4 regions of the Streptomyces sp. NPDC059696 genome follow, and region 3 is predicted to be linked to each of the others. Evidence: riboswitches for the same ligand, from Rfam matches in the RefSeq annotation. Region 3 holds a riboswitch; each other region holds the start of a gene.
What was found. A riboswitch is a leader RNA that binds a small molecule or an ion and turns the genes downstream of it on or off. The one in region 3 is predicted to bind cobalamin.
Positions count from the first base shown of each region.

Region 1: another riboswitch for cobalamin. It lies ahead of ACFV20_RS10970 (energy-coupling factor ABC transporter permease); the one in region 3 lies ahead of ACFV20_RS22405 (prenyltransferase/squalene oxidase repeat-containing protein).
Region 2: another riboswitch for cobalamin. It lies ahead of ACFV20_RS25975 (ribonucleoside-diphosphate reductase subunit alpha); the one in region 3 lies ahead of ACFV20_RS22405 (prenyltransferase/squalene oxidase repeat-containing protein).
Region 4: another riboswitch for cobalamin. It lies ahead of ACFV20_RS27810 (cobalamin biosynthesis protein); the one in region 3 lies ahead of ACFV20_RS22405 (prenyltransferase/squalene oxidase repeat-containing protein).

Region 1 is NZ_JBHWFG010000008.1:58,021-65,630, reverse strand. It holds gene ACFV20_RS10980 (MDR family MFS transporter) at 1-369, shown strand, start outside; gene ACFV20_RS10975 (protein kinase) at 589-2,040, shown strand; cobalamin riboswitch at 2,169-2,354, shown strand; gene ACFV20_RS10970 (energy-coupling factor ABC transporter permease) at 2,384-3,091, shown strand; gene ACFV20_RS10965 (energy-coupling factor ABC transporter substrate-binding protein) at 3,088-3,456, shown strand; gene cbiQ (cobalt ECF transporter T component CbiQ) at 3,463-4,212, shown strand; gene ACFV20_RS10955 (energy-coupling factor ABC transporter ATP-binding protein) at 4,209-5,063, shown strand; gene ACFV20_RS10950 (maleylpyruvate isomerase N-terminal domain-containing protein) at 5,223-5,879, shown strand; gene ACFV20_RS10945 (alpha/beta fold hydrolase) at 5,953-6,756, shown strand; gene ACFV20_RS10940 (PP2C family protein-serine/threonine phosphatase) at 6,756-7,610, shown strand, end outside.
Region 2 is NZ_JBHWFG010000026.1:34,600-42,209, forward strand. It holds gene ACFV20_RS25955 (GntR family transcriptional regulator) at 1-623, shown strand, start outside; gene ACFV20_RS25960 (DUF3311 domain-containing protein) at 766-1,032, shown strand; gene mctP (monocarboxylate uptake permease MctP) at 1,029-2,657, shown strand; gene ACFV20_RS25970 (GNAT family N-acetyltransferase) at 2,778-3,284, shown strand; cobalamin riboswitch at 3,320-3,493, shown strand; gene ACFV20_RS25975 (ribonucleoside-diphosphate reductase subunit alpha) at 3,618-5,966, shown strand; gene ACFV20_RS25980 (ribonucleotide-diphosphate reductase subunit beta) at 5,966-6,973, shown strand; gene ACFV20_RS25985 (hypothetical protein) at 6,886-7,128, opposite strand; gene ACFV20_RS25990 (GlxA family transcriptional regulator) at 7,222-7,610, shown strand, end outside.
Region 3 is NZ_JBHWFG010000020.1:92,060-99,669, reverse strand. It holds gene ACFV20_RS22415 (energy-coupling factor transporter transmembrane component T) at 1-153, opposite strand, end outside; gene ACFV20_RS22410 (SCO2322 family protein) at 473-1,120, opposite strand; gene ACFV20_RS22405 (prenyltransferase/squalene oxidase repeat-containing protein) at 1,117-2,325, opposite strand; cobalamin riboswitch at 2,436-2,572, opposite strand; gene ACFV20_RS22400 (hypothetical protein) at 2,665-3,036, shown strand; gene ACFV20_RS22395 (SAM-dependent methyltransferase) at 3,163-3,978, shown strand; gene ACFV20_RS22390 (helix-turn-helix domain-containing protein) at 3,982-4,887, opposite strand; gene ACFV20_RS22385 (hypothetical protein) at 5,057-5,749, opposite strand; gene ACFV20_RS22380 (MBL fold metallo-hydrolase) at 5,941-6,966, opposite strand; gene ACFV20_RS22375 (aldehyde dehydrogenase) at 7,123-7,610, shown strand, end outside.
Region 4 is NZ_JBHWFG010000029.1:91,291-98,900, forward strand. It holds gene cobN (cobaltochelatase subunit CobN) at 1-3,015, opposite strand, end outside; gene ACFV20_RS27805 (cobyric acid synthase) at 3,012-4,520, opposite strand; gene ACFV20_RS27810 (cobalamin biosynthesis protein) at 4,522-5,601, opposite strand; cobalamin riboswitch at 5,702-5,835, opposite strand; gene ACFV20_RS27815 (hypothetical protein) at 5,977-6,198, opposite strand; gene ACFV20_RS27820 (anion permease) at 6,230-7,483, opposite strand.

The sequences.
Region 1 (7,610 bases), on a different contig from region 3:
GCGGGACTGCTGCTGATCGCGACCGGTTTCGCGGTGGTGGCCGCGGCCCGCCCGGCAGGCTGGACCGGCACCGCCGGGCTGCTGCCGGCCGCGGGCTTCGTGATCTTTCTCACCGTGGGGCAGATGCTGGTGGTGCCCGCCGCCCGCGCCTGGGTCCCCGACCTCGCCGACGAGGGCCGGCTCGGGCTCTACACGGGCGCGCTGTCGTCCGTCTCCGGCCTGATCGTCCTGGCCGGCAGCGCGGCCACCGGCTCGCTGCTCGACCTGGGGCTGCCGGCCGCCGTGCCGTGGCTGGTCCTCGCGGCCGTACCGGCCCTGGCGGTGGCCCTGCTGCCGCGCCGTGCGAAGGAGGCGGGCGCGGCGGCCTGAGACGGCACCGGCGCTCCCGGTGACGCCGCGGCGTCACCCCGGCGGGTGACCTCTTCGCGCGGGATGTGCGAGACGACGCCCGAGGAGGACACTGCTGCGGCGATCAGCGGTGACGCCGCGCCAGTATCCTGGGTCGGCTGCGGCACCCCCACCAACCCCCGTGCGGACGCGGGGAGTTCGGCCTGCGGCGCGACCTTCCCACGCATGAGACGAGGACGAGTGCTGCTAGCGGGCCGCTACCGGCTGGATGTTGAGATCGGGCGCGGTGGAATGGGAGAGGTCTGGCGTGCCTACGACACCATGCTCGCCAGAGCGGTGGCCCTCAAGCTGCTGCTGCCCCAGGACACCGACCCCACGGCGGCCTCCCGGTTCCGTCTGGAGGCGCAGACCGCCGGGCGTCTCAACCACCCCAACGTCGTGGGGGTCCTGGACTTCGGGGAGTACGACAACCGGCTGTACCTGGTCATGGAGCTCGTCGAGGGCGACAGCCTCGCCGGGGTGCTGGCCGGCTCCGGCGCGCTGCCCGCCGAGCGGGTGGCCCGGCTCGCCGCACAGGCGTCCGCGGGGCTCGCCGCCGCGCACGCCCAGGGCATCGTGCACCGGGACGTCAAACCGGCCAACCTGCTGCTGGACACGGCCGGCACGCTGAAGATCGGCGACTTCGGCATCGCGCGGTTCCTCGACGACCCCGGCGCCGCGCTCACCGCCACCGGGCAGATCATCGGCACCGGCCTCTACCTCGCGCCCGAGCGGGCCCTGGGCAAGCCCGCCGGGCCGGCCTCGGACATGTACTCCCTGGGCTGTGTGCTCTACCAGCTCCTCAGCGGACGACCGCCGTTCGAGGCCGACACCGCCGTCGCCCTGCTCCACCAGCATCTCGACTCCGCTCCCGTGCCGCCCCGCGAGCTCGGGGTCGCCGGGCTTCCGCCCGCGTTCGAGAACTACCTCCTCGGTCTGCTCGCCAAGCAGCCCGAGGACCGGCCCACCGCCCAGCAGGCCGCCGAGTGGTTCGCCGGGGGCGCCTGGCAGGGCCTGCCCGAGCCACTGCCCGAGGTCTCCCCGCCGCTGCGGCCCGCCACCACGTCCAGGGCGAAGCCCGCCGGTCCGGGCTCGTACGGCGGCGCCGACACCGGCGCTCCGACCACGTACGCGCTGCCGGCGACCACGGGACACCGCACCGCGGCCCGGGCCGCCCAGGCGGGGCGTTCGGGCCGCACCCGCGGGCGCGGCGGTGCCGGCAACCGGTCGAGGGTGGCCGCGACGGCCGCCGCCGCGGGCCTCTTCCTCGCGGCGATGCTCCTCGGCATGCGCTGGTTCTCGCCCGACACGACCGCGGAGGGCACGGAACCCGACGCGTCCCCGACGGCGAGCAGTCCAGCCGCCGAGGCGTCCGAGGACTCCGCGCCCGGCTCCTCCGAGCAGCAGACCGACCAGCGGGCCGACCCGGCCGTCGGCCCGGGTACGGCCGACACGCCGGACACCGGCACCGTGGCCGATGTCACTCCCTCCGCCTCGCCGTCCTCGTCGGCTCCTGCCGCGCCCGCGCCGAGTGCGGCGGCTCCGACACAGGGGGCAGGCGGCGGGCCGGCGCAGCCGAAGCCGCAGGAGCCGCTCCAGGGCGGGGAAGAGGACGGGAGCGACGACGGCGGGGACGACGGGACCGACGACTGACGCGGCCCGGGCGGCGTGTGACGGGCCGCTGTCGAGCGCGCGTGGATCGGCCGCGGGATGCGCCGGTGTGCGAACGGGCGCCCCCTCACGCGCCCCTTGGGTGGCTTGTCATCGCCCTTACCCCGGCCTTATTGTCACCAGGCCTTGGTGAACGGGAAATCCGGTGTGATGCCGGTGCGGCCCTCGCCACTGTGAATCGGGAAGTCCGGCTCCAGCCCTCAGGGGCAGCCACTGGGTCCTCGTGACCCGGGAAGGCGGAGTCCGGGCGGTGGTACCCGTCAGCCAGGAGACCGGCCAAGGCGCGTCAACCATCCACGAGGTGCTGGAGAGGGTCTGCTGAGCCATGCACATAGCCGAGGGTTTCCTTCCTCCGGCGCACGCGGTCGCCTGGGGCGTCGCGTCGGCGCCGTTCGTCGTCCACGGGGTCCGGTCGCTCACCCGTGAAGTGCGCGAGCATCCCGAGAGCACGCTGCTCCTCGGTGCGTCCGGTGCCTTCACCTTCGTCCTGTCCGCCCTGAAACTGCCGTCCGTCACGGGCAGTTGCTCGCACCCCACCGGCACGGGCCTGGGCGCCATCCTGTTCCGGCCGCCCATCATGGCGGTGCTGGGCACCATCACCCTGCTCTTCCAGGCACTGCTGCTCGCGCACGGCGGCCTCACCACGCTCGGCGCCAACGTCTTCTCCATGGCGATCGTCGGGCCCTGGGCCGGATACGCCGTCTACCGGCTGCTGCGGCGCTCCAACGCACCGCTGATGGTGGCGGTGTTCTTCGCCGCGTTCCTCGCCGACCTGTCCACCTACTGCGTCACCAGCGTGCAGCTGGCGCTCGCGTTCCCCGACCCGGGCAGCGGGTTCCTGGGCGCGCTCGGCAAATTCGGTTCCATCTTCGCCGTCACCCAGATCCCGCTCGCGGTGAGCGAGGGCCTGCTGACCGTGCTCGTGATGCGGCTGCTGGTGCAGTCCAGCAAGGGCGAACTGACCCGGCTGGGCGTGCTCGTCGCCACCCGGCGGGCCCGGACGGAGACCGAGACCGAGGCAGTGGCCCGATGAAGCGGAACACGAAGATCAACCTGCTCCTGCTGCTCGCCGTGGCCGCGCTGGCGGTGCTGCCCCTGGCGCTCGGGCTCGGCGACCACAAGAAGGAGCCGTTCACGGGCGCCGACGCCGAGGCGGAGACGGCGATCACCGAGCTGAAGCCGGACTACGAGCCGTGGTTCTCGCCCTTGTACGAACCGCCCTCCGGCGAGATCGAGTCGGCGCTGTTCGCCCTCCAGGCGGCTCTCGGCGCCGGTGTACTCGCCTACTACTTCGGTCTGCGCCGGGGCCGCAGGCAGGGCGAGCAGCGGGCGCTGGAGCGGGAGTCCGACGACACGCTCGCCGGCACCGCCGGGAAGTCCGCCGCGGAACGGGACTGAGCCCGGGTGCTGCCGATCGACGCGGCGGCGCACGGCAGTCGCTGGCGCCGCCGCCATCCCGTGGACAAGGCCGTGCTCGGACTCGGTCTCACCCTGCTCGCGATCTCGCTGCCGCCCTGGCCGGGCGCGGCCCTGGTGCTCCTGACGGCCCTGGTCGTGCTCCTGGGTCCGGCCGGTGTGCCCGGGCGGCGGCTGTGGCGGGCCTACCGGGTGCCGCTGGGCTTCTGCGTGACGGGCGCCCTCACGCTGCTCGTCCAGGTGGGCGGGCCGGGTGGTTTCGTCGCCTTCGCCGCCGACGGGCCGATCCGGGCCGGGGAGTTGCTGCTGCGCACCTCGGCGGCCTCCCTGGGCGTGCTGCTGTTCGCCTTCACCACGCCCATGTCCGACCTGCTGCCCCGGCTGGTCCGGGCCGGGGTGCCCGCTCCGGTCGTCGACGTCGCGCTCGTGACGTACCGGATGAGCTTCCTGCTGCTGGACTCCGTGCGCCGCATCCGGGAGGCCCAGGCGGCCCGGCTCGGGCACACCGGCCGGGCCGCGGAGTGGCGGTCCCTGGCCGGGCTCGGCGCCACCGCCTTCGTCCGGGCCTTCGACCGGGCCACCCGTCTCCAGGCCGGGCTCGCCGGGCGCGGCTACGACGGCACCCTGCGGGTCCTGGTGCCCGAGGCCCGGGTCTCCGTCCGTTTCACCGCGGCCAGTTGCGCGCTGCTCGCGGCGGTGGCCGTCCTCACCCTCGTACTGGAAAGGCCGCTGACATGAGCGAGCCCGCCCTCGTCGCCCTGCGGGGCGCGTCCTTCGCCTACGAGGACGGCCCGGCCGTGCTCAGCGGCCTCGACTTCGACATCCGCGAGGGCCGCGCGCTCGCGCTGCTCGGCCGCAACGGCAGCGGCAAGACCACGCTGATGCGGCTGCTCTCCGGCGGTCTGAAACCGCACCAGGGGCGGCTGACGGTCGAGGGACGGCCGGTGGCGTACGACCGCAAGGGGCTGACCGGGCTGCGGACGACCGTGCAGCTGGTGGTGCAGGACCCGGACGACCAGTTGTTCGCGGCCTCCGTCGAGCAGGACGTGTCGTTCGGGCCGTTGAACCTCGGCCTGGACGACACGCAGGTCCGGGCGCGCGTGGCGGAGGCGCTGGCCGCCCTGGACATCACGGCCCTGGCCGACCGGCCGACCCATCTGCTCTCCTACGGGCAGCGCAAACGGACCGCCATCGCGGGAGCGGTCGCCATGCGGCCCCGGGTCCTCATCCTCGACGAGCCGACCGCCGGACTCGACCCGGACGGCCAGGAGCGTCTCCTGACCACCCTCGACGGGCTCCGGGCCGCCGGCACCACGGTGGTGATGGCCACCCACGACGTCGACCTCGCCCTGCGCTGGGCCGACGACGCGGCGCTGCTCACCCCGTCCGGTGTCCGCACCGGACCCGCGGCCACGGCCCTGGCCCGGCCGGATCTCCTCCGCGAGGCCGGGCTGCGTCTGCCGTGGGGCGCGGCGGCGGCGCAGCTGCTGCGCTCCCAGGGTCTGCTGCCCGAGACGCACCCGGGCCCGCGGACACCGGAGGAACTCGCCGCCCTCGTGGGAGGGCGGCTGGGGGCGTCCGGGGCGTAGGAGCCGTGCGGGGGCCGGACGGCTGAAGGCTCCCGCCCCCCCGAAAGCCATGCGGCGGCGAGGGGGCTGCGGGTGTCCGGAAGGCAGGAGCACGCGGTGGTGGGCGCGGTCGGCCGAAACGCGCTTGTGCCCCCTCGCGCGGGGTTCTACGTTGCCGGGGTGGATCTCTTCTCCCGTACCTGGACGGCGTTGCGCGCGGCGGTGGCCGGACTGTCCGACGAGGACTTCGGGCGGCCCAGCGGCTGTACGGGATGGCTGGTGCGTGACCTGGTGTGCCACCTGGTCGTCGACGCCCAGGACGTCCTGATCACCCTGGCCACCCCCACGGACCGGGAACCCACCCGTGACGCGCTGACGTACTGGGACGTCTCGGACACCCCGCCGACCGGTGACGACCCGCTCGACGCGCTGACCGTCCGGCTCGCCGCCGCGTACGAGGACCCGGGCCTGCTGAAGTTCCATCTGGACGACGTCGGCTCCGCCGCCGGGCGCGCGGCCCTGCTCGCCGATCCGGCAGGCCGGGTCGGCACCCGCGACGAGGTCCTCACCGTGGGCGAGTACCTCTCCGCGTACGTCATGGAGTGGACGCTGCACCACCTCGACCTGATCGCCCACGTCCCGGGCGCGCGGCAGCCGCCCGCGGAAGGGCTCTCCCGGTCCCGGGCGATGCTGGAGCGGCTCGCGGGCGGCCCGTTCCCCTCCTCCTTCTCCGACACGGACGCACTGCTGATCGGCACCGGCAGGCGTGTGCCGACCGGGGCTGAGCAGACCGAGCTCGGTGACCTGGCCTCCGGGGTGCCGCTGTACCTGGGCTGACTTCGCGGTCGCGAAGCCGTGGTGCGCAGGGGCGCAGTCGATCCGCTCCGACCGGGGTGGGAGCATGACGGCCATGGACATCCGCCGCAGAAACAACGTCAAGGTCATCGGTCCCGTCGACGCGCCGGTGCTGCTCCTGGCGCACGGGTTCGGCTGCGACCAGAACATGTGGCGGCTGGTGGCACCCGCGCTTGCCGAGCGCTACTGCGTGGTGCTGTTCGACTACGTCGGTTCCGGCGGCTCGGAGCTCGCGGCGTGGAGCGAGGAGCGCTACTCCTCGTTGCACGGGTACGCCGGTGACGTCGTCGACGTCTGCGAGGAGCTGGACCTGCGGCAGGCGGTGTTCGTGGGCCACTCGGTGAGTGCCATGGTGGGCGTGCTGGCGGCGCAGGCGGCTCCCGAGCGGATCGGGGCGCTCGTGATGGTGACCCCCTCACCCTGCTACATCGACGACGAGGGCTACCGCGGCGGCTTCAGCACGGAGGACATCGACGAGCTGCTCGCCTCCCTGGAGGCGAACTACCTGGGCTGGTCGTCCGCGATGGCACCGGTGATCATGGGCAATCCGGAGCGCCCGGAGCTGGGCCAGGAGCTCACGAACAGCTTCTGCGCCACCGACCCCGACATCGCCCGGGTCTTCGCCCGCACGACCTTCCTCACCGACAGCCGCGAGGACCTGAAGGGCGTGTCCGTGCCGACCCTCGTACTGGAGTGCGCGCAGGACGCCATCGCGCCCCGCGAGGTCGGGGCCTACGTGCAGGCGGCGATTCCCGCCTCTCGGCTGGTCACCCTCGACGCCACCGGGCACTGCCCGCAGCTCAGCGCGCCGCAGGCCACCACCGCGGCGATCCTCGACTTCCTGGAGTCCCTGAAGTGATGTGTCGTACGGGCGGCGTGCCGGAGCCCACCGGGACGGGGGACGAGGCGAGCACGGCCGCTGCGTTCACCGCGCTGCTGGAGGACAGCGCGGAGGATCTGTACGAGTCGGCTCCGTGCGGCTACCTGTCCACGATGATGGACGGCACGATCGCCAAGATCAACGCCACCCTGCTGGACTGGCTCGGCCTGGACCGCGAGGCCGTCGTGGGGCGCAAGCGCTTCGCCGACCTGCTCACCATCGGCGGGAAGCTCTACCACGAGACGCACTTCGCCCCACTGCTGCGCATGCAGGGCGAGCTGCGGGGCATCGCCCTGGAGATGCGGCGCCGGGAGGGCGGCCCGCTGCCGGTCCTGGTCTCCGCGGTGGTCAAGCACGGGATCGAGGGCGAGCCGCTGCTGATCCGGATCACCGTCTTCGACGCCTCGGACCGCCGCGCCTACGAGAAGGAACTCCTGCGCCGGCGTGAGGACGCCGAGCGGGCCCGCGCCGAGGCGGACGAGGCCCGGCGGCAGGCCGAGGCGGACCGGGCCAGGCTGGCCGACGCCCTCGCCGTCCTGCAGCGCTCCCTGGTGCCGGACTCGCTGCCCGGCGTGCCGGGCCTGGAGACCGCCGTCCTCTATCACACCGCCTCCCCCGACCTGCTGGGCGGCGACTTCTACGACCTGTTCCCCGTAGCCGGCGACCGGTGGGCGTTCTTCCTCGGCGATGTGTGCGGCAAGGGCCCCGAGGCCGCCTCGCTCACGTCGCTGACCCGCTACACCCTGCGCGCCGCGGCCCACCACGACCCGGATCCGGCCTCGGCGCTGAGCACCCTGAACGCCGTGCTGCACGAGCGGTACACCGGGGGCGGC
Region 2 (7,610 bases), on a different contig from region 3:
GCACGCTGGCGGCGGAGTTCGACACCTCCCGCACCACCGTGCGCCAGGCGCTGCAGGAGCTGGTCGTCGAGGGCCGGCTGGAGCGCATCCAGGGCAAGGGCACGTTCGTCGCCAAGCCGAAGGTCTCGCAGGCGCTGCAACTGACCTCGTACACCGAGGACATGCGCGCCCAGGGCCTCGAACCCACCTCGCAGCTGCTGGACATCGGCTACATCACCGCCGACGACCGGCTGGCCGGGCTGCTCGACATCACGCCCGGCGGACGCGTGCTGCGCATCGAGCGGCTGCGCATGGCCAACGGCGAGCCGATGGCCATCGAGACCACCCACCTCAGCGCGAAGCGCTTCCCCGCCCTGCGCCGGTCCCTGGTGAAGTACACGTCCCTCTACACGGCGCTGGCCGAGGTCTACGACGTCCATCTCGCGGAGGCCGAGGAGACCATCGAGACGTCCCTGGCCACCCCGCGCGAGGCCGGTCTGCTCGGCACGGACGTCGGGCTGCCGATGCTGATGCTCTCCCGGCACTCGCTGGACCGGGACGGCCAGCCGGTGGAGTGGGTGCGGTCGGTCTACCGGGGCGACCGGTACAAGTTCGTGGCGCGGCTGAAGCGGCCCGCCGAGTAGCCGGCCGGGCGGCGCTCCGTCCCTGCTGGCGCCGGGTTTCGGTTGGGTACCGCATTGCGGACGAGGGGTTCCGCTCCCGCCTCCCCCTGACCTAGATTGCCTGCGCATTGCACAGGTGATCACCAAGGGATGGAGCCGCCTGATGTCGCAAGCGCCTGAAGCAAGCAGAGGGCCGGTGGTGACGCCCGTGCGCGTCGTCATCGCCGTGTGCCTCGTCGCGCCGTTCGTGGCCATGCTGTGGGTCGGTTCGTACGCCAAGACCGACCCGGCCTTCATCGGTATCCCGTTCTTCTACTGGTACCAGATGGCGTGGGTGCTCATCTCCACCGCTCTGACGATGATCGCCTACAAGCTGTGGCAGCGTGACCAGCGCGCCCGCTCGGCCGCGAAGGGCGGTGCGTCGCAGTGAAGGACGGCGTGAACGGCGTCGCACTCGCCGTCTTCATCTTCTTCTTCGTGGCCGTGACGGCCATGGGCTTCCTGGCCGCGCGCTGGCGCAAGGCCGAGAACGAACACAGCCTGGACGAATGGGGCCTGGGCGGGCGCTCGTTCGGCACCTGGATCACCTGGTTCCTGCTCGGCGGCGACCTGTACACGGCGTACACCTTCGTCGCCGTGCCGGCGGCGATCTACGCGGCGGGCGCGGCCGGCTTCTTCGCCGTGCCGTACACGATCCTGGTGTACCCGCTGATCTTCACCTTCCTGCCGCGCCTGTGGTCGGTGTCCCACAAGCACGGGTACGTCACGACGTCCGACTTCGTGCGCGGCCGCTTCGGCTCGAAGGGCCTGTCGCTGGCGGTGGCCGTGACGGGCATCCTGGCGACGATGCCGTACATCGCGCTCCAACTGGTCGGCATCCAGGCCGTGCTGGACGTGATGGGTGTCGGCGGCGGCGAGAACACCAACTGGTTCGTCAAGGACCTGCCGCTGCTGATCGCGTTCGGCGTGCTCGCGGCGTACACGTACTCGTCGGGTCTGCGGGCCCCCGCGCTCATCGCGTTCGTGAAGGACACGCTGATCTACATCGTCATCGCGGTGGCGATCATCTACATCCCGATCAAACTGGGCGGCTTCGACGACATCTTCGCCAAGGCCGGCGACGCGTTCAGCCAGACCAATCCGGCGACCGGCGCGCCACGCGGGGCCCTGGCACCGGCCGAGCCGGGCCAGTGGACGTACGCCACGCTGGCGTTGGGCTCCGCCCTCGCCCTGTTCATGTACCCGCACTCGATCACGGCGACGTTGTCCTCGAAGAGCCGTGAGGTGATCCGCCGCAACACCACGATCCTGCCGCTGTACTCGCTGATGCTGGGTCTGCTGGCGCTGCTCGGCTTCATGGCGATCGCGGCCGGCATCAAGGTGCAGAACGGTCAGCTGGCGATCCCGCAGCTGTTCGAGACGATGTTCCCGGACTGGTTCGCGGGCGTGGCGTTCGCGGCGATCGGCATCGGCGCGCTGGTGCCGGCGGCCATCATGTCCATCGCGGCCGCGAACCTCTTCACCCGCAACATCTACAAGGACTTCATCAAGCCGGACGCCACCCCGGCGCAGGAGACCAAGGTCTCCAAGCTGGTCTCCCTGCTGGTGAAGGTCGGCGCCCTGGCGTTCGTCCTCACCATGGACAAGACGGTCGCCATCAACTTCCAGCTGCTGGGCGGCATCTGGATCCTGCAGACCTTCCCGGCGCTGGTCGGCGGCCTGTTCACCCGCTGGTTCCACCGCTGGGCCCTGCTCGCGGGCTGGGCGGTCGGCATGGTCTACGGCACGGTCGCGGCGTACGGCGTGGCCTCCCCGACGCAGAAGCACTTCGGCGGCTCCGCGAAGGAGATCCCGGGCATCGGGGAGATCGGTTACATCGGCCTCACGGCGTTCGTCCTGAACGTGGTGGTGACGGTGGTCCTGACCTTCGTCCTGAAGGCCCTGAAGGCTCCCGACGGCATCGACGAGACCAAGCCGGAGGACTACACGGCGGACGCGGGCGACCCGGGGGTCCAGGTGGAACTCCCGCCTGCGACGGCGGGGACGAGCCATTGAGCGCGGCCTGAGCGGGCCGCGCTCAGGGGCGCGGGGAACTGCGCGAACAACCACACCACACCCGCAGCGGGCCGCCGACCTGACACACATCGGCGGCCCGCTGTCGTGCACACTCGCGCCATGGACCTCCTGATCCGCCGTGCGCATCCCACCGAATACGACGAACTCGGCACCATCACCGCCCAGGCCTACCTTCAGGACGGCCTCCTCGACTTCGGCGAGGGCGACGCGTACCTGGGCGTACTGAGGGACGTCGCCGGACGAGCCGGCGCCGCGGACGTCCTGGCGGCTCTGAAGGACGGCCGCGTGCTCGGCGGCGTCACCTTCGTGCCGTCCGGCGGGCCCATGGCCGACATAGCCGGCCCCGGAGAGGCCGAGATCCGCATGCTCGCCGTCGCGCACGCGGCCCGCGGACAGGGAGTCGGCGAGGCCCTCGTGCGCTCCTGCGTCGAGCGGGCACGGGCCACCCCGGGCTGCCGGAGCGTCGTGCTGTCGACCCAGCCCACCATGCACGCGGCCCACCGCATCTACGGACGGCTGGGCTTCACGCGTACCCCCGATCGTGACTGGAACCCCCTCCCGGAGCTGACGGACATCACTCTTCTCACCTATGAGTTGACGCTCTGAAACCAGCACGACACAACATCTGGGGGTGCCGTTCGAACCCGGCACAAGATGTATGCTCGTGCTCGCTGTCGCCGCAGGGGAATCCGGTGCGAATCCGGAACTGTCCCGCAACGGTGTACTTGTGCATGTCTGTTCCCGGAACCGCCCGTTCCTGGGGCCGTCGTGCACAGGGGTCAGTCCGAGGACCTGCCGACAGCGCACCCGGCCACCCGGCCGGTGTGCCCTGACGTCCGGGCCTCGTGGAGTGGGCCGGTGGACGCGACGCCGCAGTGCGCTCGCGTGCTGCCCCCTGCCCTCGACGAGGCCCCCGTGCCGAGCGAGGGAGAGCCCCACGTGACCATCGCGCCAGCCGAACCGGTCTCAGCCGAAGAGGAGCACGACGCTCCCGGTGCCGCGCTGCTGCGGACCCTGAGCGAGCTGACCGCCGACCTCCCCGACGCCGACCCCGGCCGGGTCGCCGCCGCCGCGCTGCGCGGCCGGTCCGCCGCCGCGGACGAGGCGGAGTTGCGGGAACTGGCGACGGAGGCAGCGGCCGGTCTGATCTCCGAGGACCCCGCCTACTCCCGGCTGGCCGCCCGGCTGCTGACCATCGGCATCCGCGAGGAGGCCGCCTCGCAGGGCGTCACGTCCTTCACCGAGTCCGTCGCGGTCGGCCACCGCGAGGGGCTCATCGCCGACCGCACCGCCGAGTTCGTGCGCGTCCACGCCGCCCGCCTCGACGCGCTGATCGACCGTGCGGCCGACGACCGCTTCGGCTACTTCGGCCTGCGCACCCTGCACAGCCGCTATCTGCTGCGCCACCCGCACACCCGCAAGGTCGTCGAGACGCCCCAGCACTTCATGCTGCGGGTGGCGTGCGGTCTCGCCGAGGACGACACCGTACGCGCGGTGGACGAGGTCGCGGCTCTCTACGGGCTCATGAGCCGCCTCGACTACCTCCCCTCCTCCCCCACGCTCTTCAACTCCGGCACCCGGCACCCCCAGATGTCGTCCTGCTACCTCCTGGACTCCCCGCAGGACGAGCTGGACTCCATCTACGACCGGTATCACCAGGTGGCGCGGCTGTCGAAGCACGCCGGCGGCATCGGCATCGCCTACTCCCGGATCCGCGCCCGCGGTTCACTGATCCGCGGCACCAACGGGCACTCCAACGGCATCGTCCCGTTCCTCAAGACCCTGGACGCCTCGGTCGCCGCCGTGAACCAGGGCGGCCGGCGCAAGGGTGCCGCCGCGGTCTACCTGGAGACCTGGCACGCCGACATCGAGGAGTTCCTGGAGCTGCGCGACAACACCGGCGAGGACGCCCGCCGTACGCACAACCTGAACCTCGCGCACTGGGTGCCGGACGAGTTCATGCGGCGCGTGAACGCGGACGCGCCGTGGTCGTTGTTCTCCCCCTCCGACGTGCCGGAGCTGGTCGACCTGTGGGGCGAGGAGTTCGACGCCGCGTACCGGGCGGCCGAGGCGAAGGGCCTCGCGAAGAAGACCCTGCCCGCGCGTGAGCTGTACGGCCGCATGATGCGCACCCTCGCGCAGACCGGCAACGGCTGGATGACCTTCAAGGACGCCGCCAACCGCACCGCCAACCAGACGGCCGAGCCCGGACACGTCGTGCACTCCTCCAACCTCTGCACGGAGATCCTGGAGGTCACCGACGACGGCGAGACGGCGGTCTGCAACCTGGGCTCGGTGAACCTCGGCGCGTTCGTGACCGGCGGGGACATCGACTGGGAGCGCCTGGACGAGACCGTCCGCACGGCCGTGACGTTCCTCGACCGGGTCGTGGACATCAACTTCTACCCGACCGAGCAGGCGGGCCGCTCCAACGCCCGCTGGCGTCCGGTCGGCCTCGGCGCGATGGGCCTCCAGGACGTCTTCTTCAAGCTGCGCCTGCCCTTCGACTCGCCCGAGGCCAAGGCCCTGTCCACCCGTATCGCCGAGCGGATCATGCTCGCCGCGTACGAGGCCTCCGCCGACCTCGCCGAGCGCAACGGCCCGCTGCCGGCCTGGGAGAAGACCCGCACGGCCCGGGGCGTGCTGCACCCGGACCACTACGACGCGGAGCTGACCTGGCCGGAGCGCTGGGCGGCGCTGCGCGAGCGCGTCGCCACGACCGGCATGCGCAACTCGCTGCTGCTGGCCATCGCGCCCACGGCCACCATCGCCTCCATCGCGGGCGTGTACGAGTGCATCGAGCCGCAGGTGTCCAACCTGTTCAAGCGCGAGACGCTGTCGGGCGAGTTCCTCCAGGTCAACTCCTACCTGGTGGACGAGCTGAAGCGGCTCGGCGTGTGGGACGCCCGCACCCGGGAGGCCCTGCGCGAGGCCAGCGGCTCGGTGCAGGGCTTCGCCTGGATCCCCGAGGACGTGCGCGCCCTCTACCGCACGGCGTGGGAGATCCCGCAGCGCGGCCTGATCGACATGGCGGCGGCCAGGACGCCGTTCCTGGACCAGTCCCAGTCCCTGAACCTGTTCCTGGAGACACCGACCATCGGCAAGCTCTCCTCGATGTACGCCTACGCCTGGAAGTCCGGGCTGAAGACGACGTACTACCTGCGCTCGCGCCCGGCGACCCGCATCGCCCGAGCCGCCCGGGCCACCGTGCCCGTGCAGGCCACCCCCGACCCGGAAGCGGTCGCCTGCTCCCTGGAAAACCCCGAGTCCTGCGAGGCCTGCCAGTAATGACCACCCAGAACCTTCTCGACCCCGGCTTCGAACTCACCCTGCGCCCCATGCGCTACCCCGACTTCTACGAGCGCTACCGGGACGCCATCAAGAACACCTGGACCGTGGAGGAGGTCGACCTCCACTCGGACGTCGCCGACCTCGCCAAGCTCTCCCCCGCGGAGCAGCACCTCATCGGCCGGCTGGTCGCCTTCTTCGCGACGGGCGACTCGATCGTCGCGAACAACCTGGTGCTGACGCTGTACAAGCACATCAACTCCCCCGAGGCGCGGCTGTACCTGAGCCGTCAGCTCTTCGAGGAGGCGGTGCACGTGCAGTTCTATCTGACGCTGCTCGACACCTATCTCCCCGACCCGGAGGACCGGGCGGCGGCCTTCGCGGCCGTGGAGAACATCCCGTCCATCCGCGAGAAGGCCGGGTTCTGCTTCAAGTGGATCAACGAGGTCGAGAAGCTGGAGCGCCTGGAGTCCCAGGCGGACCGCCGCCGCTTCCTGCTCAACCTGATCTGCTTCGCCGCGTGCATCGAGGGCCTGTTCTTCTACGGGGCCTTCGCGTACGTCTACTGGTTCCGCAGCCGGGGCCTGCTGCACGGCCTGGCCACCGGCACCAACTGGGTGTTCCGCGACGAGACGATGCACATGTCCTTCGCCTTCGACGTGGTCGACACCGTCCGCAAGGAGGAGCCGGAGCTCTTCGACGACCGGCTCCAGCAGGAGGTGACGGACATGCTCCGGGAGGCCGTCGAGGCCGAGCTGCAGTTCGCGCGCGACCTGTGCGGTGACGGCCTGCCGGGTATGAACACCGAGTCGATGCGGCAGTACCTGGAGTGCGTGGCGGATCAGCGGCTGACCCGCCTCGGCTTCGCTCCGGTGTACGGCTCCGAGAACCCCTTCTCCTTCATGGAGCTCCAGGGGGTTCAGGAGCTGACCAACTTCTTCGAGCGGCGTCCCTCGGCGTACCAGGTGGCGGTGGAGGGCACCGTCGACCTGGACGAGGACTTCTGAGCCGGCACCTCCTCGCGGGCCTCCTGAGCCTCCCGGATCTGACGGTCGATGCGCCTCTCGCGCACCAGGCCGATCACGGACGGGAGGATCAGGAGGACCAGGATCCCGAAGGTGGCGGTCAGTCCGATCAGTGCTTCTACCTGGTTGCTGTTCATGGACACCACTGTCGCGCTGATGACTCCTTACCGTCAGTGGCAGGACTGCCGTAGACCCTCGAATTACTGCCAACGGCGAGGCACACTGGACGCATGCTGCAGAACGTGGCCGTCGCCCTGCTCGACGGCGTGAATCCCTTCGAACTGGGTGTGGTGTGCGAGGTTTTCGGCACCGACCGCAGCGACGAGGGCCTGCCGGTGTACGACTTCGCCGTCGCCTCGGCCGAGGGCCCGGTGCTGCGGATGAACTCGGGTTTCTCGCTCCACGCCGAGCACGGCCTGGAGCGGCTGGAGTCGGCCGATCTGATCGCCGTGCCGGCCGGGCACAGCTACGCCTCCCGGGACTTCCCGCCGGAGCTGCTGGACGCCCTGCGGCGCGCGGTCGACCGTGGCGCCCGGGTGCTCAGCGTCTGCTCCGGCGTCTTCGTGCTGGCCGCGGCCGGGCTGCTGGACGGCCGCCGCTGTGCCACGCACTGGAAGCA
Region 3 (7,610 bases):
GCCGTAGGAACGGGACCAGGGGGTGTCGGGGCGGCGGGTCGCCACGACGTACGCGGAGACCGCGATGAGGAGAGCGAGGAGGAGGGGGTTGGTGGTGCGGGTGGCCGCGGTCCCGAGCCCCAGCGCCCACAGCCACCAGGCCCCTGGGTGCAGCTGGGCCCGACGCCGACGCCCGGGCGGGGTCGGACCGGGGCGGCCCCTCCCCGCCTCGACGGCCGGGCTGTCCGCAGGCCGGGAGGGACGGGTGCGCGCGCCGTCGTACTCGTCGGCGGCCCGGCTGTCCGCAGTCCGGGAGGGACGGCTGTCCGGGCTGTCGTGCTGCTCGGCGGCCCGGCTGTCCGCAGGGCGGGAGGGACGGCTGTCCGGGCTGTCGTGCTGCTCGGCGGCCCGGCTGTCCGCAGGGCGGGAGGGACGGCTGTCCGGGCCGTCGTCCTGCTCGGCGGCGGGATTGTCCGCAGGGCGGGCCGGGTGGTCACCCACGTCGGCGTACCTGCCAGATGGCCGCGCCGCCCAGGACCGCCACCACGGCGATGCCCGCGATCAGGCCCAGGGAGGGGCCGTCGTCCGACGAGGTCTTCTTCTGCTTCTGCGCGGTCGGCTTCCCCTGCCCCGGGGTCCGCTGCTGCGAGACCTGCTCGCCGCAGCCCTGCTCCGGATAGCCGGAGATCGCGCACAACAGGGCGTTCGTGTCGTAGCGCAGAGGCCCCGCCACCGCCGCCAGGGCATCAGCGGTCGTGGCGTCGGGGGAGACCCGGGCGCAGACCGTGCGGGCGGCGGGCGGGGTCTCCCCTTCCGGCGCGTCGGAGCGTGTGCCGAAGTCGAGGACCAGGGCGACCCGCTTGCTGCCGTCCCGCGCGGGCGTCTTCGCACAGATCGTCGCGAAGTCGGCCCTGCCGCGCGGCTGTGACGCGTCCGCGGAGTCCTCGCTCACGGCGAAGCGGAACCCCTGGACGTCGCCGTCCGAGGGGCGGGCCAGGGACGGGCCCTGGGTGGCGTACACCCACGTCCCGGCGTCACGCTCCCAGAACGACCAGTACCGGTACCCGGCCGCCTGGGCCTGGCCCGCCCCCGCGCACAGCAGGAGCGGGACCAGGAGCAGGAGAAGGGCGCGGCGGATCACAGGTGCTGCTGCTTCTTGCGGCCGGTGAACAGGAAGCCGATGCCGATGCCGGCGACGAGGCAGACACCGACGTACCACCAGACCCCGAAGAAGTCCGAGCCGGAGTCGTCCTTCGCGGCCGAGGCCTCGGTCTTCCCGGTGGCCTGCGGGGCCGGGCCCGTCGCGTTGAGCTGCTTGACGAGGTCCGCGCCGCCGAAGTCACGCGGGTTCCTGCCCGTCGCGTGGGCGGCGAGGATCAGCTGGGCGTAGGCGGCCGGGCCGCTCTGCGCGGCCCAGGCCGCGGAGTTCTTCGCCAGCCACCGCACGGACTTCTCCGCCTGCGCGGTGTCGCCCCGCGCGGCGAGCGCGACGACCGCGTCGGCGGTGTTGCCGTAGTCGGGCTGGGGCTCGGCACCGGCCAGGGCGGACATCAGGTGCCCGTCGTCCTTCGCCAGGGTGGCGGTGAGGTACGCGGCCCCGTTGGCGGCGGCCTGCTCCGGGGTCGCGGCCTTCTCGCAGGTCGCGTCGGACTTCTTGCCGGGCTCGACGACCATGCCCTTGCCCAGCGCGCCGAGCACACCGGCCGCCGTGGCGTCGGCGTTGGCGGCGAGCTTGCCCTTCTTGTCGGGCTGGAACGCGAAGGCGCCGTCCTGGTCCCCGCCGCAGGGCAGGGCGAGCTTCAGCAGGGCGTCGTAGGGGGACTTGCCGTCCTTCACGACCTGGCCCGGCTTCTCGCCCGCGGCGGCGAGCGCGCCGACGACGACCGACGTCGAGTTGGTGTCGCTGGCCCCGCCGGCGGAGTAGCCCCAGCCGCCGTCCTCGTTCTGCACGGACTTCAGCCAGGCGACGGCCTTGCCGGTGGCGCCGTCGTGCCCGCCGAGCGCGGCCAGGGCCTGTACGGCGGCGGAGGTGGCGTTGGTGTCCCTCATGGTCTTGGCGTCGCACGCGGCGGTGGGGTCGGGGCGGTACGAGGCGAAGGAGCCGTCCGCGCACTGCTGGCGCTCCAGCCACCGCACGGCCTTCGCCGCGGGCTTCACACCCACCGTGTCCTGCGCGAGCAGCGCGAGCGACTGCCGCCACACCCCGTCGTACTTCGGGTCGGTCGAGCCGTACAGGGCGGAGGGGAACGCCTGGGACGACGACGGGGACGGGTCTGCGACGGCCGGGGTGGCGGCGCCGATCACGGCGACTGCGGCCAGGACCGCGGCGCTGCGGCGAACGTTCATGATCGGCGGGTGCCTCTCCCTGTGGGGGAGCCGGACAGCACGGGACACCCCGGCGGCTCGGCTCCGTGTACCTCGACGGTGCGGTGCCCGGCACGCTGCCGGGCACGTGAGCCGGTCACGACCCGTACGAGGCGATCCGGCTCACCGCCCGGTGGTGCGGCGGCTCACGGTTGCGGGTCAGCGCCGGAATTGCACCGGCTTCCCCCCGTACGGTGTGATGACGACCCGCTTACTGTACCCGCACGTAGGAATCGGGCCGAGGGGGTCCCGGGCGGAGCGAGACGCCCCGGACCGGACGACCTGTGCAAGGGGGCCGGGGGCCCAGGACGGAGAGACGCCATGCCGCACACGCAGCCCGGGTCCGAGGGAGTGAGTCAGCCCGGCTACCTGACCGACCGGCAGTGGGTCGGTCTCACCCTGGCCATCCTGAGCGGCGCCGTCGAGGGCTGTGAGCGGGCCGGTCTCAGGGGGGACTGGGCGTCCGACCTGGGAATCGCCGCGGTCAGGGGACTGAGGGAACGCCTCGACGTCCTGATGGCGGAGGCGGCCGAGACGGCCGAGGCGGCCGAGACGGCCGAGGCGGCCGGGACGGCCGAGATGGCCGGGACGGCCGAGATGGCCGGGACCGCCGGGACGGCCGAGGGTGCCGGGACGGCCGAGATGGCCGAGGGTGCCGGAACGGCCGAGACGGCCGAGAGTGTCGGCGGATGATCCGGGGCGGCGGGCAGGGCTCTGCTCGCCGCGACCGAACTGCTGCGCACAGCAGCCGAGTTGATCCATTCCTGGGGCCGGAGCGGATAACGTGGGGCTTCCTCGACCACACACGCAGGAGCGTCCATGACCGAGCACGTGGAGAACTCCGAGCAGGAGCCGTTCCCCAAGATCGACACCTCGGTGCCGCACTCGGCCCGGATCTGGAACTACTGGCTGGGCGGCAAGGACAACTACGAAGTCGACCGGGTGGCCGGTGACGCGTTCCGCGAGGTCTTCCCCGGCATCGAGACCGGGGCCCGCGCCGCCCGCTACTTCCTCGCCCGCGCCGTCCGCCACCTGGCCGCCGAAGAGGGCATCCGCCAGTTCCTGGACATCGGCACCGGCCTGCCCAACGTGGACAACACCCACCAGATCGCCCAGCGGGTGGCCCCGGAGAGCCGGATCGTCTACGTCGACAACGACCCCCTGGTGCTGGCCCACGCCCGCGCCCTGCTCACCAGCACGGCGGAGGGCGTCACCAACTACGTGGACGCCGACCTGCGCGCTCCGGACACCATCGTCCGGGAGGCCGGGAAGACACTCGACTTCGACCAGCCCGTCGCCCTCATGCTGATGGGCATCCTGGGCCACATCGAGGACCACGACGAGGCCCGCTCGATCGTGCGCCGGCTGGTGGCCGCCCTGCCGCCGGGCAGCTACCTCGTGCAGTACGACTCCACCGACACCAGCGAGGACTACGTCCGGGCCATCCAGACGTACAACGACGGCGGTTCGATCCCCTACATCCTGCGCAGCCCCGAGCAGATCGCGCGCTACTTCGACGGTCTCGAACTGCTCGAACCGGGCGTGGCGTCCTGCTCGCGCTGGCGCCCCGACGCGGCGGCCCTGGGCCTGCCGGCCGAGGTGCACCAGTACGGCGGCGTCGCCCGCAAGCGCTGACCCTCAGGCCTCCTGAAGGATGCGGTGCAGGATGGTCGGGGTCTCGTCGGGGGACTCGGCTTCGACCACCAGCCGGTTCATGGCGTCCCAGTAGCACTCGATCTCGGCCGGCCGGTCGGGATAGAGGGCACCGGTGAGCTGCTCCAGGTAGACCACGTCCGGCAACTGCCCGCCGGGCAGCCGCAGAATGGTCACCGGACCGCCCTCCCCGGCGTGGGCGCCGGCGGCGAACGGCAGGACCTGCACCGTCACGTGCGGCAGCGCGCAGCACTCGATGAGATGCCTGAGCTGCTCCCGCATCACACGGCTGCCGCCCACCGGCCGCCGCAGCGCCGCCTCGTCGATCACGGCCCACAGCCGGGTCGCCGGCTGCCGGTGCAGGATCCGCCGCCGGGCCATCCGCAGCTCCACCCGGCGGTCGGTCTCCGCCGCCCCGGCGTCCGGGTGCGCGAGCCGGACGGCGGCCCGGGCGTAGTCGGCGGTCTGCAGCAGGCCCGGGACGCGCTGGACCCGGAAGGAGCGGATGAGGCTCGCCGCCTGTTCGGCCCCGAGGTAGGTCTGCATCCACGCGGGCACGACATCGCTGTAGGACCGCCACCAGGCAGGGGTGTTGGCCTGCTCGGCCAGCGCCAGCAGGGTGGCGCGCTCGGCCTTGTCGGTGACGCCGTAGAGCGTCAGCAGATCGGCCACGTCGCGCAGTTTGAAACCGTGGCGGCCCGCCTCCATGCGGCTGATCTTGGAAGGGGAGGCGCGGATGACGTACCCCGCCTCCGCCCGGCCGATACCCCGCCCCTCCCGCAGCCCGCGCAGCCGCGCACCCAGCGCCAGCCGCGGCACCATGGGCCCGGCCGGTCTGTCGTCCAGGACTCCGTCGAAGGGCGAGATACGAGCGGCCTCTTCGGTGCCCATGGGCATGTCTCCTTGCGGTGGAACGCAACTCCGCACCCGCTGACGCGTCACGGCACGACCATCCTAGGGGCCGTGCCCCGACTCCATCCGGACTATGCCGAAGGCGCGTTCACGCCCGGGCGCGCGCGCCGTAGGACGGGTGGAGCGCCGGGGTGAGGGCGGCGGGTTCTCAGCCGCCGGCGGCCAGCTTGTGGCGGTAGTAGCTCTCGGCCGCGTCGGCGAACTTCGAGACGAAGAAGGCGTTGATGCCCGCCCCGGCGAGGGCGCCCAGTACCGGGACGAAGCCCGTCACCGCCTTCGATCCCAGGACCGCGGAGAACTTCACCGCCGCCTTCTGCGCGATCTTGTTGATGAACGGCTTGCTGAGTTTCGCGGCGGCCTTGGCGCCCTTCTTCCCCACGATCTTCCCCCCGACCACGGACACACCGCTGCCCGCGCCCAGGGCGAGCGCCTTGGCCATCACGGCGGTCCCGTACGTCGGATAGGCGACGTTGAACGCGAGGAAGCCCGCCGACGCCGCGGCCCCTGCCGACGTCACGCTCAGGGCGTCCGGCTCCAGGGCGTCGGCCCAGAGGGCGAGGATGACCGCGAGATCGTCCTCGCCGTCCACCGTCGCGCCCATCTTGAAGCCGATGCCCCACGCGCAGACGGACATCTTGTGCAGCAGGAACGCCGCATCGCCGACCATGGCCACGGCGTGCGCCCCCGGCACCGCCATCGCCGCCGCCCCCGCCGCGGCCACCTGCCCGGTCTGCGAATTCCGCCAGCTGCGCACCGACGCGTACCCTGCGGCTCCCCGCTGCGCCATCGACGTGTCCCAGCCGAGCCGATGGAACGCGGAGACGAATATCTCCGCGGACATGCTCTCCCCCACGGCAAGCCCCCCACTTCGTGTCCGGGGACGGCGTGACGGCGCCGCCCCACCCCGCCGGGGCACGCTATCCGGACAGTTGGCCGATGGTCAGGGGCGTGCGAAGGGCGCGTTTCGGTGCTTCAGGGGCGTGCAGTGCTCTGAGCACACCAGCCGGTCGCCACGCGCGCTTCCGCCGTCCGTCAGACCGCCACGTACGTCACCGGCTCGCTCCCCGGTACCGCCGCCGCGCGTCCCAGCTTCACCAGGCGTCGCAGATGCGCCTCGGCCTCGGAGACGGCGATGGTGCGGGAGCCGTGGGGGATCCGGTCCCAGGGGCGGTTCCACTCCATGCGTTCGGCGAGCTGCCAGGGGGTGAGGGGCTCGGCGAGCAGGGCCAGCAGGTCGTTCAGGCGGGACTCGTGGTGGGCGAGCAGCGCGCCGACACGGGCGGCGGTGTCAGGGAACGGGTGCTGGTGGGCCGGGAGCACCTCGGCGGGTGCCAGGCGGCCGACGCGTTCCAGGGAGTCGAGGTAGTCGCCCAGGGGGTCGGTGACGGTGGCGTCCTCGGGATCCTCGTAGAGGCCGATGTGCGGGGTGATCCCGGGCAGCAGGTGGTCGCCGCTGAACAGACGGCCGTGACCCGGGAGGTGCGCCGGGTGGGTCTCCTCCAGGTGGAGGCAGACGTGACCCGGCGTGTGCCCGGGGGTCCAGATCGCGCGCAGCCGGCGGCCGGGCAGCTCCAGGAGCTCGCCCGGGACGATGTCGCGGTCGGGCAGGGCCGGGGAGAAGCCGGGCAGGGCGCGGGCCCGGGCCCGGTGCAGCGGCGCGATGTGCTCCTCGGGCGCGCCGGCCGCGGTGAGTTTGTCCGCCATGTACGCGTACCAGCGCTCGGGACGGGCCTCGCGGGTCCGCCGTACGACCGCGGTGTCCGCCGCGTGCATCGCGATCCAGGCGCCCGACGCCCGACGGACCCGGCCGGACAGGCCGTGGTGGTCGGGGTGGTGGTGGGTGATGACCACGCCGTGGATGTCGGCGACCCGGGTGCCGCAGGCGGTGAGGCCCCGCGTGAGGGTGTCCCAGGACTCGGGGTCGTCCCAGCCGGTGTCGATCAGCACCGGGCCCCGGTCGGTGTCGACGACGTACACCAGGGTGTGGCCGAGCGGGTTGTCCGGGATCGGGACCCGGAGCGACCGGACGCCTCCGCCGTGGTCGGTCACCTGTGTCATGGGCTCCCCCGTCGCCGGCTCCCGTCACTATAACTAGAACGGGTTCCAGCGAGGAGTCTCCCGTGGTGCGCGGTCCGTGGACTCCTCGGGGCGGGGCTGGTATCAGTGGCATATCTGATGAACCGTCAGAGAATGCTCCCGGGGAGGCAGTCGGCCATGACCGAGCTCGTGGAACACGGACAGCTGTTCATCGGCGGGGAGTTGACCGACCCCCTGGGCCGGGACGTCATCGAGGTGGTCTCGCCGCACACCGAGGAGGTCATCGGACGTGTCCCGCACGCCTCGACGGCGGATGTGGACCGGGCCGTGGCAGCGGCGCGGCAGGCCTTCGACGAGGGGCCCTGGCCGCGCATGAGCCTCGACGAGCGGATCGAGGTCGTCGGGCGGATCAAGGACGGCGTCGCCGCCCGGCACGACGAGATCGCCCGGGTGATCTCCGCCCAGAACGGCTCGCCGTACTCCTGGAGCGTCCTCGCCCAGGCCCTCGGCGCGGTCATGGTCTGGGACTCGGCGATCACCGTCGCCCGGAACTTCACCCACGAGGAGCGGCGCGACGGAGTGCTCGGCAGGATCCTCGTGCGGCGCGAGCCCGTCGGGGTCGTGGCCGCCGTGGTCCCCTGGAACGTCCCGCAGTTCGTGGCCGC
Region 4 (7,610 bases), on a different contig from region 3:
CGCGTCGGAGCGCCAGTTGCGGGCGTCGATCAGCGGCAGCAGACCGGCCCCGTAGGCGCCCGGCTTGGAGCCGAAGATGCGGGCCGTGGCCCGGCGGCGGTCGCCGTGCTCGGCGGTGTCCTGGTCGGCGTGTGCCCGGACGAAGTTGGACTCCGCCGGCTCGTCCAGCTCGGCGACCGTGCGCACCGCGTCGTCGATCAGGCCCACGACGTGCGGGAACGCGTCCCGGAAGAAGCCCGAGATGCGGACCGTCACGTCGATGCGCGGCCGGCCGAGCTCCGCGAGCGGGATCACCTCGCACCCGGTCACCCGGCGCGAGGCGTCGTCCCACACCGGCCGGCAGCCCAGCAGCGCCAGGATCTCGGCGATGTCGTCGCCCTGGGTGCGCATCGCCGAGGTGCCCCACACCGTCAGGCCGACGGACGTCGGGTACTCACCGGTGTCCTGCAGATACCGCTGCACCAGCGAGTCCGCGAGCGACTGCCCGACCTCCCAGCTCAGCCGGGACGGAATGGCCTTGGGGTCGACGGAGTAGAAGTTGCGGCCCGTCGGCAGGACGTTGACGAGCCCACGGGTCGGCGAACCGGAGGGGCCGGCCGGGACGTAACCGCCCCGCAGTGCCCGCAGGATGTGCCCGATCTCGTCGGTGGTCTTCTCCAGCCGGGGCACGACCTCGGTGCAGGCGAACTCCAGCACGGCGACGGCGTCGGGGAGTTCGGTGCCGAGGACCTCCCGGACCAGCGGCGCGCTCGCCTCGACCGCCCAGCCGCGCTCCTCCATGCCCTCGGCGATCCGCCGGCACAACTGCTCCAGCAGGTCGATCGCGTCGGCGGCGCTGCGGGCCGGGCCGTCCACCAGGTCCGTCAGCTCGACGGGCACCTTCACCGGAGCGCCCGGCTCGGCCAGCAGCTCCTTCTCCACCAGCCCGAAGTGCTCCGCCAGCGACGCCCGCAGGCCCGGCAGCGCGTTGGCCTGTCCGCCCCACACCTGCGAGGCGCGCAGCACGGCCAGCACGAGGTTCACGCGCGGCTCGCCGACCGGACCGCCGCCCAGGATGTGCAGGCCGTCGCGGATCTGCACGTCCTTGATCTCGCACAGATAGCCGTCGATGTGCATGACGAACTCGTCGAACTCCTCGTCGTCCGGCTGCTCGTCGACATGCAGGTCGTGGTGGAGTTCGGCGGCCTTGACCAGCGTCCAGATCTGGGCGCGCACGGTCGGGGCCTTCGCCGGGTCCAGATCGGAGACGAGGGCGTACTCGTCGAGGAGCTGCTCCAGCTTGGCCAGGTCGCCGTAGGTGTCGGCGCGGGCCATCGGCGGCACGAGGTGGTCGACGACCGTGGCGTGCCCGCGGCGCTTGGCCTGGGTGCCCTCGCCCGGGTCGTTGACGATGAACGGGTAGACCAGCGGCAGGTCCCCGAGGACCGCGTCCGGCGCGCAGCCGCCGCTGAGCCCGAGCCCCTTGCCGGGCAGCCACTCCATGGTGCCGTGCTTGCCCATGTGGACGATCGCGTCGGCGCCGAAACTGTTCTCCAGCCACCGGTAGGCCGCCATGTAGTGGTGGGACGGCGGCATGTCCGGGTCGTGGTAGATCGCGATCGGGTTCTCGCCGAAGCCGCGCGGCGGCTGGATCAGCACCACGACGTTCCCGAACTGCAGGGACGCCAGCACGATGTCGTCGCCGTCGACGTAGAGGCTGCCCGGCGGCTCGCCCCACGCCTCGGTCATGGCGTCCCTCAACTCCGGGTCGAGCTTCTCGAACCACGCCCGGTAGTCCGCCAGCGGCACCCGCGCGGGCGCGGCGGCCAGCTGCTCCTCCGTCAGCCACTCCACGTCGTGCCCGCCGGCGTTGATGAGCCGGTGGATCAGCTCGTCGCCCTCGTCCGGATGCCCCTCGACGACGTACCCGGCGTCCCGCAGCGCGTCCAGCACCCGCACCGCCGAGGCCGGGGTGTCGAGACCGACCGCGTTGCCGACCCGCGAGTGCTTGGTCGGGTAGGCGGTGAAGACCAGCGCGAGCTTCTTCTCGGCGTTCTCCTTGTGCCGCAGCCGCGCGTGCCGTACGGCGATGCCGGCGACGCGCCCCGCCCGCTCCGGGTCGGCGACGTAGACGGGCACGTCGTCCGGGCCCTGCTCCTTGAAGGAGAACGGCACGGTGATCAGCCGTCCGTCGAACTCCGGGATGGCCACCTGCATCGCGGCGTCCATGGGGGAGAGGGCGGCGTCCGAGTCCGACCAGGCCTGCCGCGACGACGTCAGGCACAGGCCCTGCAGCACGGGGATGTCGAGCTCGGCGAGGGCGCCGATGTCCCAGGCCTCCTCGTCGCCGCCCGCCGAGGCCTGCGAGGCGTGCGTGCCGCCCGCGGCGAGGACGGTCGCGACCAGGGCGTCGGCCTGCCTGAGGATCTCGTACAGCCCCGCGTCCGCGCCGCGCAGCGAACCGCAGTACACGGGCAGCGCGTTGGCGCCGCGCGCCTCGATCGCGTCGCACAGGGTGTCCACGAAGGCGGTGTTGCCGCTCAGTTCGTGGGCCCGGTAGAAGAGCACGCCGACGGTCGGGCGGCCCGGCACGAGCTCACGCTCGCCGTGGACGCCGTACTCGGGCATCTTCCGAGGCTCGTCGAAGCCCTCGCCCGTCAGCAGCACGGTGTCCGAGAGGAACCGGGCGAGTTCGGTCAGGTTGTCCGGGCCGCCCTCCACGAGGTACCTGAGCGCCTCGGCGACGACACCGGCCGGGACGGACGACTCGGCCATCAGCTCCGCGTCCGGCACGGCCTCGCCGCCCAGCAGCACGGTCGGGATGCCGGACGCCTTCAGCGCGGCGAGCCCGTCCTCCCAGGCCCGCTTGCCGCCGAGCAGCCGGACGACGGCGATGCCGGCCCCGTCCAGCAGGGCCGGAAGCTCCTCCCGGACGTCCACGCGGGTCGGGTTGCCGATCCGGTAGTCGGCACCTGAGGCGGCCCGGGCCGCCAGCAGGTCCGTGTCGGCGGTCGACAACAACAACACAGTGCTCATGCGGGTGCTCCCGGTGGAATGAAGGGCAGTCCTTGCGGCGCGCCGGACTCGATGAGCCGCCACAGCGCGTCGGTGTCCGCGTGCTGTTCGATCAGGTCGCCGAGCCGGTCGAGCTGCTCCTCGCGCAGCGCGGCGAACGAGGTGTCCGGCGCGGGCACGAAGCGGCGGCCCGCGGCGGCCGCCACCTCGCGCAGAAAGGCCCGCCGGAAGCCGTCCGACTCCAGTGAGCCGTGCCAGTGCGTGCCCCAGGTCTGGCCGACCCGGCAGCCGTCCAGGAAGGGGTCTCCGCCGGTGACGTCGGCGACCCCGTGGTGGATCTCGTAACCCTCGACGTGCTCCCCGAGGGCCTCCCCGGACGGCCGGGTGAGGGTCTTCTCGCGGGCGAACCGCACCCGTACGGGCAGCATCCCGAGCCCGTCGACGTGGCCCCGGCGGCTCTCCACGTCGTCCTCGATGTGCTCGCCGAGGATCTGGAAGCCGCCGCAGATGCCGAGCACGGGCCGCTGCTCGGCGGCCCTGCGGACCAGGGCGTCGGCCAGCCCGCGCTCGCGCAGCCACTCCAGCGCCCGGACCGTCCCGCGGGTGCCGGGCACGATGACGAGGTCGGCGTCGGACAGCTCCTCCGGCCGGTCCACGAACCGCACCACGACGCCCGGTTCGGCGGCCAGGGCGTCCACGTCGGTGAAGTTGGACATCAGCGGCACGGCGCAGACCGCGACGCGCAGCACGTCCTCGCCGACCGGCGGGGCGACGACGGACTCCCGCACCACCCCCCGCAGGGAGACCCTGAGGCCGTCCTCCTCGTCGATCCCGAGCCCGTGCCGGAACGGCAGCACGCCGTACGTCCTGCGCCCCGTGAGGCCGTGCAGCATCTCCAGACCCGGCTCCAGCAGGGAGACGTCCCCGCGGAACTTGTTGACGAGGAACCCGGCGACACAGGCCTGGTCCTCGGGCGACAGCAGCGCCACCGTCCCGAAGAACGAGGCGAACACCCCGCCCCGATCGATGTCGCCGACGACGAGCACGGGCAGCCCGGCGTTCCGGGCGATCCCCATGTTCACGATGTCCGTCCGCCGCAGATTGATCTCGGCGGGAGAACCGGCCCCCTCACAGATCACCGCGTCATACGTGCCCCGCAACTGCTCCAGGCAGTCCAGCACCGTCCCGAGCAGCCGCTGTTGGCGTCCGCCGTGGTAGCCACGCGCGCTCATCTCCCCGACCGGCTTGCCCAGCAGCACGACCTGACTGCTCTGCTCGCCGCCGGGCTTGAGCAGCACCGGGTTCATCAGCGCGGTCGGCTCGACGCGGCAGGCCTGCGCCTGCATGGCCTGGGCCCGTCCGATCTCGGCCCCCTCCGTCGTCACGAAGGAGTTCAGGGACATGTTCTGTGCCTTGAAGGGCGCGACCTTGACGCCTTGGCGCACCAGCCACCGGCAGATACCGGCGGTCACGACGCTCTTGCCGGCGTCGGAGGTGGTGCCGGCAACGAGAAGCCCACCGCTCATGTCATTTCCCCCACTTCAGCGACCACGGGCCCCGGAGCGACGGCGCACTCCCGAGCAACCGCGCACTCCCGAGCAACCGCGCATTCCCGAGCAACCGCGCATTCCCGAGCGACCGCGCGCTCCTGGACGACGGCGCACTACTGGACGACCGCGTACTCATCAGCAACCGCGCGCCCGCGCACACCCCGAGCGCGAGCCATGTCACGCGCTGCGACAGCCGCACGGCCCGTTCGACGTCCTGCGTACCGACGGCACGCCCCCGCGTGTTCAGCACGGGACGGTGCTCCACCCGCCCGCCGTACGAGAGCGTCCCGCCGAGCCGCACCCCGAGCGCCCCGGCGAACGAGGCCTCCACGGGCCCCGCGTTGGGACTCGGATGCCTGTCCGCGTCGGCCCGCCAGGCCCGCACGGCCCCCCGCGGATCCGGCCCGGCCAGAGCGGCGAGCACGGCGGTCAGCCGCGCTCCCGGCCACCCCGCGAGGTCGTCCAGCCGCGCGGAGGCCCACCCGTAGCGGCGGTAGCGGGCCGACTTGTGCCCGACCATGGCGTCCAGGGTGTTGACGGCCCGGAACCCCAGCAGCCCCGGCACCCCGCCGACGGCCCCCCACACCAGCGCCCCCACCACCGCGTCGGAGGTGTTCTCGGCGACGGACTCGACCACGGCCCGGGCCATGCCGTCGGCGTCGAGGGCCTGCGGATCGCGGCCGCACAGGTGCGGCAGCCGCGCCCGGGCCGCCTCGACGTCCCCGGCCTCCAGCGCCTGCCCGATGGTGCGCGCCTCCCGGGCGAGTGAAGTCCCCCCGACGACGGCCCAGGTGGCGGCAGCGGTCAGCGCCGCGGAGGCGGCGGGGGAGGTGCGCACGGCACGCGCGGCGACGGACCCGAGGGCGACGGCCCCGCCGGCACACACGGCGGTGTGCAGCGCGCCCCACCCGCGGTGGTCCCGCCACAACACCCGTTCCACGGCACCCGCGGCCCGTCCGAACGCGGCGACCGGATGCCCCCGGCGAGGATCACCGAGCAGCAGGTCACCGATCAGACCGGCGGCGGCGCCGTACGCGAAGACGCGACCGGCACCCATGGGCTCAGCCGGCCAGGAGGGCGGGCAGGGGTGGGGTGGTGAACCTCGATCGGCAGCCGCGCATGGCGATATGTGTCCTCACTCAGGGTGTCCACGCCCTGGTTCGACGAGATCGGCGGTGAGAGTTCCTGGCTCCCGGGGATTGCTACCCCGGTGACAGTGGCGGGACCGCGCCGGACTTTCACCGGCTTCCTCTCCTGCCGCCGTACTGGCCCCGGCAGTCCACCACGGCCGGGAACGGCCGTCAACTTGCCGTTGACCTGCGAGGGGAGAGTGTGGAGAACCCCACATCGCCCCCTGCCCCCACACGACGACCGGGCGGCACAGGACCTCAAGTCCCGTGCCGCCCGGCGGACACGATGTGCGGTGCGGCGCTCAGGCCACGATCAGGTAGATCCCGTACCCCACGGCCACCGCACACGCCGCGAAGCACGCGTACGCGCCGGTGACCGCGAGACTCGCGGACCCGCCCTCGGCGACCGCCCGCTCGCGGCGCGAGAGACCGGTGATGCCGAGGGTGAACAGGCCGACGAGGGCCACGGTGACCACGAGGCTGACGCCGAAGACGGAGCCGAGGGCCGCCCAGTCGATCTTCATATCCGAGACTCTTCCTTGTAACCGGTGGCGGTCAGACCGTGGTGGTCGTGGTCGGCGTGCGCTCGGCGGTGGCCTGCGCCGGGAACGAGGGGACCGGGTCCTCCGACGCCGGGGCCGTGCCGCCCACCGGCGGCGGCGTCACCGCGGCGATCGCGGTGGTCACCACACCGGCAGGCTCGGCGTCAGCGGTGTCGTTGACGTTGGTGTGGTCGACCACCTCACGCCGCGACAGCTTCCAGATCGCCGCGCTGGAGGCGATGAGGAAGACGGCCACCACCGCGGTGCCCCAGCTGCCGAAGCCGGTGACGTACTCGGCGAGCGCGCCCACCAGGGCCGCGGCCGGCAGGGTCAGACCCCACGCGACGAACATCCGCGTCGCGGTGGACCAGCGGACCACGCCGCCCTTGCGGCCGAGCCCGGCACCCATCACCGAACCGGACACGGAGTGCGTCGTGGAGAGGGAGAAACCGAGGTGCGAGGAGGCCAGGATGACCGTGGCCGCGGAGGTCTGGGCGGCGAAGCCCTGCTGCGGCTGGAGGTCGGTCAGTCCCTTGCCCATGGTGCGGATGATGCGCCAGCCGCCCAGGTAGGTGCCGAGCGCGATGGCGAGACCCGCCGAGAGGATGACCCACATGGGCGGGTCCGAGTCGGGCGCCACGGCGCCGCCGGCGACCAGCGCGAGGGTGATGATGCCCATCGTCTTCTGGGCGTCGTTGGTGCCGTGGGCCAGGGAGACCAGGCCGGCGGAGGCGATCTGACCGGTCCGGTAGCCCTTCTTGGACGCCTGGCTCTCGGCCTTGCTGCCGAGGGAGTACGTCAGCCGCGTGGCGAGCATCGCCGCGATGCCCGCGACCAGCGGGGCGGCGATCGCCGGAATCAGCACCTTGGTGACCAGCACGTCTCCGTGCACCGCGCCGATGCCCGCCGAGGCGATCGTGGCACCGATCAGACCGCCCATGAGGGCGTGGGAGGAGCTGGAGGGCAGACCGACGAGCCAGGTCAGCAGGTTCCAGAGGATCGCGCCGACCAGTGCGGCGAAGATGACCTCGGGCCGGATGCCGGCCTCGTCGACGAGGCCCTTGGAGATCGTGTTGGCGACTTCGACGGACAGGAAGGCGCCGACCAGGTTGAGGACCGCGGACATGGCCACAGCGACCTTGGGCTTCATGGCGCCCGTGGAAATGGTCGTGGCCATCGCGTTCGCGGTGTCGTGGAAACCGTTCGTGAAATCGAACGCGAGTGCGGTTACCACCACAATCGCGAGGATCAGCGAGAAGCTTTCCATTTACCCAGGCAATCGTTCGAGGTCATTGGCGCGACGAACGTAGGCAACCTGAGTGAACGGAAGATGAACTGAGAGGGGCGCAGGGGTGACCGCAAGAGGGGGTTCGGGGTTCCGCCCGGCACGGCCG